DNA from 2 places in the Micrococcus sp. APC 4021 genome. Region 1 is predicted to be linked to the other one. Evidence: riboswitches for the same ligand, from Rfam matches in the RefSeq annotation. Region 1 holds a riboswitch; the other holds the start of a gene.
What was found. Region 1 has a riboswitch for thiamine pyrophosphate ahead of QL983_RS02800 (thiamine ABC transporter substrate-binding protein). Riboswitches for the same ligand answer to the same signal wherever they lie in the genome.

Region 1 (4,400 bases):
GTCGGCCTCGTGGTCCCGGGACTCGGCGAGCCAGCGCCGCACCTGCACGACGGCATCGTCGGCGAGGGCGTGCAGGTCGGCGGGGTCGGGGATCCCGCCGGTCGCGCCGAGGACCCGGTCGAGATCGTCATGGTCCTGGGCGGAGAACATCGCGGTCATGGCCGCACTCTGCACGTGTTCCGGGTCACAGGTCAAACCGCCGCGGCTTCCTGTCAGACGCCTATGCTCGATGGACATCCCCTCGCCGCGCGCCCGCGCGTCGCCGCCGTCTTCCCAGGAGCCCGTCCGCCATGGCCGCCGTCGACCCCGCCCCCACCGACGCGCGGGAGCGCCGGGACCTCGTCGTGCCCGTGCCCGGACCCGAGGACCCGCCCGAGCGGGCCTGGCTCGTCCTGCCCCACCGCCACCCGGTGCCGACGCTGCTGGAGGAGACGCGGGACGCCGTCGTGGGCCTGGCCGAGACGCTCGCCGCCGTGCTGCCGGTCACCGTGCTCGCCCACCCGCGCGACGCCGGGGCGGCGCGGCTGGTGCCCCCGGAGGTGGACCTGTTGCGCGCGCCCGTGGGCTCACCGCTGCTGGGCCGCACCGGGCCGAGCTTCGTCCGCCGCCCCGAGGGCCTGGCCGCCGTCGCCTGGCGCAGCGCCGCGGGACTGACCGGGACCGGGCCGCTCGACGGCGCGGCCGCGACGGCCGTGGCGGAGGCGGCGGGACTGCCGCTGCTCACCCCCCTGCTGTGCGCCCCGCGCGGGGCCTGGGTGACCGACGGCGAGGGGACGGCCGTGGTGGCCGCGGACCCCGTGCTGGACGGGCGGATCAACGGCGCGTGGACCCCCGGCCAGGTGGCCGCCGAGTTCGCCGCCCTGCTGGGGATCACCCGGGTGCTGTGGGTGCCGCCGGCACCGCGGCCGGACACCGGGCCGTGGGGCGGGCCCGGCCACCTGGCCTCGTGGGTGCGGCTGGGGGGCGACGGCGAGGCCGCCGTGCACTGGCGCGGCGACCGGTTCCACCCCGAGCACCCCTACGCGGCGGCGGCGCTGCGCTTCCTGCAGGGCGCCGACGACGCCGGCGGCCGGCCCCTGCGCGTGCGCACGGTGACCGGGGCGGCGCAGCCCGCCGAGTACGACCCGGCCGAGCGGGGCCCCCGCTCCCTCCTGGACACGCTGCCGCTGGGCGCGGCGGTGCTGCGGCCGGCGTTCGAGGACGCCGCGGGCGAGGAGGCCGCGGCCGCCGCGTGCGCGGCACTGCACCCGGGGCTGCCCCAGCTGTCGTTCCCCGCCCCGCCGCTGCTGCGGCTGGCCGGCGCGCTCAACGACCTGGTGCTGCTCCAGCCCCGCCCGTGACCTCCTCCGTCGCGGGGCCGTCGTCGTCCCCGCCGTCCGCGGGGGCGCGGTCCTCATCTCCCCCGTGCGCGTCGGAGCGCCAGGCCGCCGGGCGCAGCCGTTCCAGGAGCGAGGACTGACGGCGCTCCATCCCCTTCAGGTCCGAGGCGATGAGCGCATTGATCCAGCGGGCGTTCGGGTCGGCGTCGATCAGCACGGCCTTGGCCAGCAGCGTGCAGGGCAGCGCGAGGATGGCGCCGAGCGGGCCGAGGACCCAGGCCCAGAAGAGCAGGGAGAGGAAGCTGACGGTGGGGATCACGCCGATCGCGTCGCCGGCCACCTTGGGCTGGATCACGGACTGCAGCACGAAGTTCAGCACCGAGTAGCTGACCACCACCCACAGGAAGTCGGACCAGCCGCCCGCCGCCAGGCCCAGGACGGCCGGCGGCAGCAGGCCGATGATGAAGCCGATGTTCGGGATGTAGTTGGTGAGGAAGCTGAGCACGCCCCACACGAGCGCGAGCGGCACGCCGATCAGCATGAGGGCAATCACGTCCAGCACCGCCACGATCAGGCCGAACACCGTGGTGACCACCCAGTAGCGGCGCACGCCCTGGGCGAACTCGACCAGGGCGTGGCCGAACTCGTGGCGGGCGGTGCTGAGCAGGCGGACGCGGCGTTCGACGTCCATCGAGTCCATCGCGAGGAAGAACATGCCCATGATCACGGTGACGAGCAGGCCGAAGACCGCGTAGACGTTCGTGGCGATCTTCGTGATGGCGCTGACGGCCGTCCCGGTGACGGCACTCATGTCGATCGAGGCCAGCTGCTGGGACACCATGTCCGGGGTCACGCCGCGCTCGTTGAGCCAGTGCGAGACGTCCAGGACGATCTGCTGGAAGCGGTCCGCGTACTTCGGCAGCTCCGCCACCAGCTCGAGGCCGGACCACACCATCATGCCCCCGAACACGGCCATCACCGCGACGACCAGCAGGACGGTGGTGGCGGCCCCGAGCACGGGGTGCAGGCCCCGGCGGATGAGCCAGGCCTGCAGGGGGTAGGCCACGATCACGAGGTTCAGCCCCAGGAAGACGGGCGCCGCGATGGAGGCGATCCCCTGGAAGAACTGCACCACCAGCACCAGGCCCGCGAGCGTCAGGACGATCACCAGCATGCGCGGCCACATGCGGTGGGGGCGGCGGATGTCCCAGTCGGAGGCGGGGCTGGACGAGGCGGGCGGCGGGGTCACCCCCGCGGGCTGTGCGGCGCTCACGCGGGCAGTCTATGCGCGGGCCGGACGGGGTAGGGTCGGGACCAGTCCACATCGACAGGGGAGCGCCCGCGCGGCGCTGAGAGTGCGGTCCGCCGCAGACCCTCGAACCTGCTCCGGTCCGCACCGGCGAAGGAAGTCGAGTCTCCCGGTCGACGTCGTCCCGGGATTCCGGTGGCGGCCTCGTCCCGGCCCCTCCGCCGTCCCAGAGGAGAACCGCCATGTCCCGCACCCCGCACCGCGCCCTCGCCGCCCTCTCGGTGGCCGCCCTCGCCCTCACCGGCTGTTCGGTGTCCGGCTCGTCCGGCGACGGGGCGTCGTCGTCCGCCTCCGGCGCCGGCGGCGGCGAGCCGACGACGGTGACGATCATGACGCACGACTCGTTCAACCTGCCCCAGGAGCTCGTCCAGAAGTTCGAGCAGGAGTCCGGCTACACCCTGAAGACCACGGCCCCCGGCGACGCCGGCAGCGTGGTGAACCAGCTCCTGCTGGCCAAGGACGAGCCCACCGTGGACGGCGTCTACGGCGTGGAGGACCACTCGGCGCACCGCCTCGTCCGCGAGGGCGTCGTCGCCGAATACACCCCGCAGGACCTGCCCGCCTCCGCGCAGGACCGGATGGTGGAGGACCGCATGACCCCGGTGGACCAGGGCCAGGTGTGCTTCAACACGGATCCGGCATGGTTCGAGGCCCACGACGTCGAGGCCCCCACCTCGATCGACCAGCTCGACGACCCCGAGTACGCGAAGCTGACGGTCGCCACCTCCCCCGTGGCCTCCTCCCCCGGCCTGGCGCTGCTCGCGGCCACCACGGAGAAGTACGGCGACGACGGCTGGCAGGACTGGTGGCGGGGCCTGATGGAGAACGGGGGCAAGGTCGCCGACAGCTGGTCCGACGCCTACAACTCGGACTTCTCCGGCGGCGAGGGCAAGGGTCGGTTCCCGGTGGTGCTCTCCTACTCCTCCTCCCCCGCGTTCGCCCCCGAGACCGAGGTGATCGAGGACTCCTGCACCCCGCAGGTCGAGTACGCCGGCGTGCTCGAGGGCGCGAAGAACCCCGAGGGCGCGCAGGCGTTCGTGGACTTCATGCTCACCGAGGAGGTCCAGTCCGCCCTGCCCGAGTCGATGTACATGTACCCGATCGACGAGTCGGTGCAGCTGCCCGAGGAGTGGGCGCAGAACGCGCCGCTCGTCGAGGACGCCATCACCCCGGACCCCGCCCGCATCGACGAGCGCCGCGAGGACCTGCTGAAGGAGTGGACCGCCCTGTCCGAGGCCTCCCGGCGCTGATGTCCGCGCTCACCGAGGTCGCGGCCCCCGGCACGGACCTGCCGCGCCGGCGGGCCCGCGGCCGGGGGGACGGGCTCGGCCCGTGGTGGCTGGTGGCCGCCGTCCTGCCGGTCGCCTTCCTGCTCGTCTTCTTCGCGTGGCCCGTGGCGGCCATGCTCTGGCGCGGGATCGGCGGCGACGCCGACGCGTTCACCGGCGCCGTGGACCTCACCGCCTTCGGGGAGACCCTCGCCCGCGAGCGCACGTGGCGCATCCTCGGCCAGACGCTCGGCATGGCCGCCGCCGGCACGGTGGTCTCGGTGGCGCTCGGCCTGCCGACCGCGTTCGTGCTGCACCGGCGTCGCATCCCGGGGCGGGCCGTGCTCCGCGCCCTCGTGCTCGTGCCGTTCGTGCTGCCCACGGTGGTGGTCGGCGTCGCGTTCCGCGCCCTGCTCGCCCCCGGCGGACCGCTCGGCTTCACCGGGCTGGACCAGACGACCACCGCCGTCGTGCTGGCCATGGTCTTCTTCAACGTGTCCGTGG
Region 2 (4,400 bases), on a different contig from region 1:
AGGTAGCGGGTCGCGTAGTTGTCCGTGCCGTCGAGCACGAGGTCCACGGCGCCGACCCGCTCGAGCGCGTTGGCCGCGGTCAGGCGTTCGCGGTGCTCGACCACGCGCACCTCGGGGTGCAGGCCGCGCATCGTCGCGGCGGCGGAGGCGGTCTTGGGGCGGCCGAGGTCCGCCTCGGCGTGGATCACCTGGCGGTGCAGGTTGGAGCGGTCCACCACGTCGTCGTCGATCACGTGGACCTCCCCCACGCCCGCGGCGGCGAGGTAGGTCAGCACGGGCGCCCCGAGGCCGCCGGCACCCACCACGAGGACGCGGGAGCGCAGCAGCGCCAGCTGGGCCTCGGGGCCGAAGCCGTCCAGGCTCAGGTGGCGGGCGAAGCGCTCGAGCTGGGTGTCGGACAGTGCGGTGAGGTCGCGGGGCTCACGGGCGGCGGGGTCCAGCGCGGCGGTCACCGCTCGTCCTCCTCGGCCGTGACCCGCCCGGCCATCGGCGAGGAGGCCAGGGCGTGCTCGCGGCGCGGGATGCGCCCGGCACGGCGGGCGTGGAAGCCCGCCTCGAGCGCGAGCCGGCACGCGTGGGCCATGCGGGCGGGCTCGGCGGCGCGGGTGATCGCGGAGGCGGCGAGCACGGCGTCGCAGCCGGCCTCCATCGCCAGGGCGACGTCCGAGGCCGTGCCCACGCCGGCGTCGAGCACGATCGGCACGGAGGCGCGCGAGACGATCAGCTCCAGGTGTGCGCGATTGAGGATGCCCAGCCCCGAGCCGATCGGCGAGCCCAGCGGCATGACGGCGGCGGCGCCGGCCTGCTCGAGACGCAGCGCCATGGCGGGGTCGTCCGAGGTGTAGGCCAGGACGGTGAAGCCGTCGGCGGCGAGCCGCTCGGTGGCCTCGAGGGTCTCGACGACGTCGGGCAGCAGGGTGCGCTCGTCGGCGATGACCTCGACCTTCACGAGGTCGGTCTCGAGCGCCTCACGGCCGAGCCGGGCGGTGAGCACGGCGTCCCGGGCGGTGTAGCAGCCGGCGGTGTTGGGCAGCACGTCGATGCCGAGGCGGTCCAGCAGCGCGACCAGGCCGTCGCGGGTGTCCGCGGACCAGCGGCGCAGCGCCACGGTGGTGAGCGTGGTGCCGGAGGCGACGAGGGCGCCCTCGAGCGCCGTGAGGTCGGTGATGCCGCCCGTGCCCATGATGAGCCGGGAGGCCAGGTCGTAGCCGCCGATCCGCAGCGGCGGGATCGCGGGGGCGGCGGGCGGGGTGCGGTGCTCGGCCATCGCTCAGCCCCCCTGCACCGCGGTGACGACGTCGACCTCGTCCCCGGCGGCCAGCGCCCGGGTGGCCCAGGCCGACCGGGGCACGACCTCGCCGCCGACCGCCACGGCCACGCCGAGCCGCCGCCCGTCCGCGGCGGCGCCGTCGTCGCCGATCGCGCGCCCGGTGACGTGCGCGACGACGTCGCGGACGGTGGCCACGGCCAGCTCGGCGGGCTCTCCGTTGAGGGTCAGGGTGAGGGTGCTCATGCGATCTCCTTCAGGCGGGCGTGCAGCAGCTCGAGGATCCGCCCTGCCGCCCAGGGGGCGAGCAGGATCCCGTGACGGTGGAAGCCGGTGGCGACGACGGCGCCCGGGGCCTCGGGCACGGCGAGCACGCGCGGGGCGTCGTCGGGGGTGCCGGGGCGGGCGGCGGTGGTGATCTCGACGAGCTCGCACTCGCGGACGGCGGGCAGGATCGCGGCGGCGTCGGCGAGCAGGTCCAGCACGGCCCCGGCGGAGGTGCCGGCCAGGCCGTCCTCGCGGGCCGAGGCGCCGACCACGAGGGTGCCGTCCGCGCGGGGCACGAGGTAGACCTGGCGCCCGTGGACGAGGCCGCGGACGGTGCGGGTGATCAGGTGCGACTCCCCCGGCAGCAGCTGCTCGGGGCGCACCCGCAGACGCAGCACGTCGCCGTGGACGGGGCGCAGCGGGACCTCGACGGCGGTGGCCGCGCCGCCGATCCCGCGGTGGCCCAGGCCCGCGGCGAGGACCGCGCCGTCGGCGGTGAGGACGCCCCCGTCGGCCAGCGTGAGGCGCACCCCCTCGCCCTCCGGGCCGGCGGCGGTGACGCGTCCGGCCACGAACCGGGCGGCGGGTCCGGCGCCGACCGGGAGCGGGCCGCCGTCGGGTCCGGTCTCGGCGCGCAGGGCGGCGACGCAGGCGGCGGCGAGCCGTCGCGGGTCCACCTGATGGTCGTCCGGGGCGTCGAAGCCGGCGGCCAGGCCCGGGGCCAGGGCGGGCTCGGCGCGGCGCAGCGCGCGGACGGAGACGGGCTCGACCCGGCGACCGAGGATCGAGGCGTGCTCGAGCACGTGGTCCCAGGCGCGGGCGTCCGAGGGGTCCGCGGCCACGATCCAGGCGCCCTGTGCGAGGAAGCCCGTCTCCACATCGGTGAAGGCGGCGAGCAGGTCCACGAGGGCCGGGTAGGCCTCCCAGCCGGCCTGCAGCAGCGGGGCGAGGTCGTCCTGGCTGAACTGGGTCTCGGCGAGCGGCGCGAGCATCCCCGCCGCGGCGTGGGTGGCCCCGGCCACGGCGTGCGGGCGCCCGGCGGCGTCCAGCTCGGGGGCGATCAGGGTGACGGCGTGGCCTGCGGCACGCAGACGCACGGCGGCGGTGAGGCCGATGATCCCGGCCCCGACGACGGCCACGTGCACGGACCGGTCCTCCTCACGGCGGCATGACCCGCATCGAGTGGTGATGGTCGGCCGCGCCGGCGCGGTGCGCCCCTGCGGCCCTCTCAGCCCGGCGTGTGCGGCCCGGGCTCCCATGGAACAGCGGCCAGTCTGCCACAGTGGGCGCATGCACTCCCCCGATCCGCTCCTGATGACCGCGGCCGGCCGCGACGACGGCGGCACCGGCCCCGGCGCGCGCCGCCGCGCCCGCCTCGCCGCCTCCCGGCTGTACGTCTGCACCGACCTGCAGCGGTTCCTGCGCCCGGACGGCACGCTCGACACGGCCGCGTTCGCCGACTTCTGCGCGGCGGCGTTCCGCGGCGGAGTAGACGTGATCCAGGTGCGGGACAAGGCCGTGGACGTGGCGGTCGAGCTGGCCGCGTTCGCCACGCTCGTCCCGCTGGCCCGGGAGCACGGGGCGCTCTCGGCCGCCAACGACCGCGCCGACGTCGCCGCCCTGGCCGGGGTGGACGTGTTCCACACGGGCCAGACCGACCTGACCACCGCGCAGTGCCGCGCCCTGCTGGGCCCGGACGTGGTGCTCGGCCGCTCGTGCCACACCGAGGCGCAGGTGCGCGGCGCCCGCGCGGAGGACGGCCTGGACTACTTCTGCACGGGGCCGGTGTGGGCGACGCCCACGAAGCCGGGCCGGGCCGCCGTCGGACTGGAACTGCCGACCCTCGCCGCACGCCTGGACGCGGAGGACCCGGCGGGGGCGCGGCCGTGGTTCGCCATCGGCGGCGTCGACGCGGACCGGCTGCCCGAGGTCCGCGCGGCCGGGGCGGAACGGATCGTGGTGGTCCGCGCCGTGACGCAGGCCGAGGACCCCGAGGCCGCGGCCCGGACCCTGCGCGCGGGCCTGCCCGGCTGACGCGCCCCGCGGGGAGGTCACGGACGGGCCGTCCTGATGGTGTAGAGTCGACGAGTCCGCAACGCGCTCGACGCGTCGCGACCCCCGCCTCCGTAGCTCAGGGGATAGAGCGTCTGCCTCCGGAGCAGAAGGCCGCAGGTTCGAATCCTGCCGGGGGCACGAGCGAACAGAGCCGGACCCCCGTGGCGACACGGTGGTCCGGCTCTTCTGGGTTCTGCGGACCCGGACGCTCGAGCGGAGCGGGAGGTCCGGGTCACCGGCATTCGAGGCGGGAAATCGACCTCATGGGACGTCCCGAGGTGCGTATTCGCCGGATTTCCCGCCTCGAACGTGTCGAAGCCCGGAGGTCCCGCCCTCAGCCCCGCTGCGCATGACCGTGGTCGACGGGCCCGTGCCACGTCGGCCGCGAGGCGTCCCCGACCGCGAGCGCCTCCCCCGCCCGCATCGCGTCGGCCAGCCACGGCTTGGCCCGCTCGAGTGCGTCCTCCCAGCTCAGGCCCGCCCCGGCCAGCGTGGCCAGGGCCGAGGAGAGGGTGCAGCCGGTGCCGTGCGAGGCGCGGGTCGTCACGCGCGGGCCGCGCACCTCGTGCACGGCCCCGCCCACGCGCACGACGGCGTCCGGCACCTCCGCCGCTGCGGCCTCGGGCGCCTCGGTCTCGTCCAGGTGCCCGCCCTTGAGCAGCACCGTCACCCCGTGCTCGGCGGCCAGGCCCCGCGCCGCGTCGAGGGCGGCGTCCCAGTCCGTCGCGTCCCGCCCGGTCAGCCGGGCCAGCTCGGGCAGGTTGGGTGTCACCAGGTGCGCCACCCGCAGCAGCCGGGCCCACGCGGCGCG

Region 2: another riboswitch for thiamine pyrophosphate. It lies ahead of QL983_RS09560 (FAD-dependent oxidoreductase); the one in region 1 lies ahead of QL983_RS02800 (thiamine ABC transporter substrate-binding protein).

What each region holds. Positions count from the first base shown of each region.
Region 1 is NZ_JASDCZ010000016.1:11,531-15,930, forward strand. Features, by position in the region: gene QL983_RS02785 (bifunctional proline dehydrogenase/L-glutamate gamma-semialdehyde dehydrogenase) at 1-159, opposite strand, end outside; gene QL983_RS02790 (agmatine deiminase family protein) at 291-1,340, shown strand; gene QL983_RS02795 (AI-2E family transporter) at 1,306-2,592, opposite strand; TPP riboswitch at 2,639-2,744, shown strand; gene QL983_RS02800 (thiamine ABC transporter substrate-binding protein) at 2,811-3,878, shown strand; gene QL983_RS02805 (iron ABC transporter permease) at 3,878-4,400, shown strand, end outside.
Region 2 is NZ_JASDCZ010000119.1:2,535-6,934, forward strand. Features, by position in the region: gene moeB (molybdopterin-synthase adenylyltransferase MoeB) at 1-452, opposite strand, end outside; gene QL983_RS09550 (thiazole synthase) at 449-1,267, opposite strand; gene thiS (sulfur carrier protein ThiS) at 1,271-1,513, opposite strand; gene QL983_RS09560 (FAD-dependent oxidoreductase) at 1,510-2,679, opposite strand; TPP riboswitch at 2,673-2,803, opposite strand; gene thiE (thiamine phosphate synthase) at 2,825-3,568, shown strand; tRNA gene QL983_RS09570 (tRNA-Arg) at 3,655-3,727, shown strand; partial or broken gene QL983_RS09575 (bifunctional hydroxymethylpyrimidine kinase/phosphomethylpyrimidine kinase) at 3,924-4,400, opposite strand, start outside.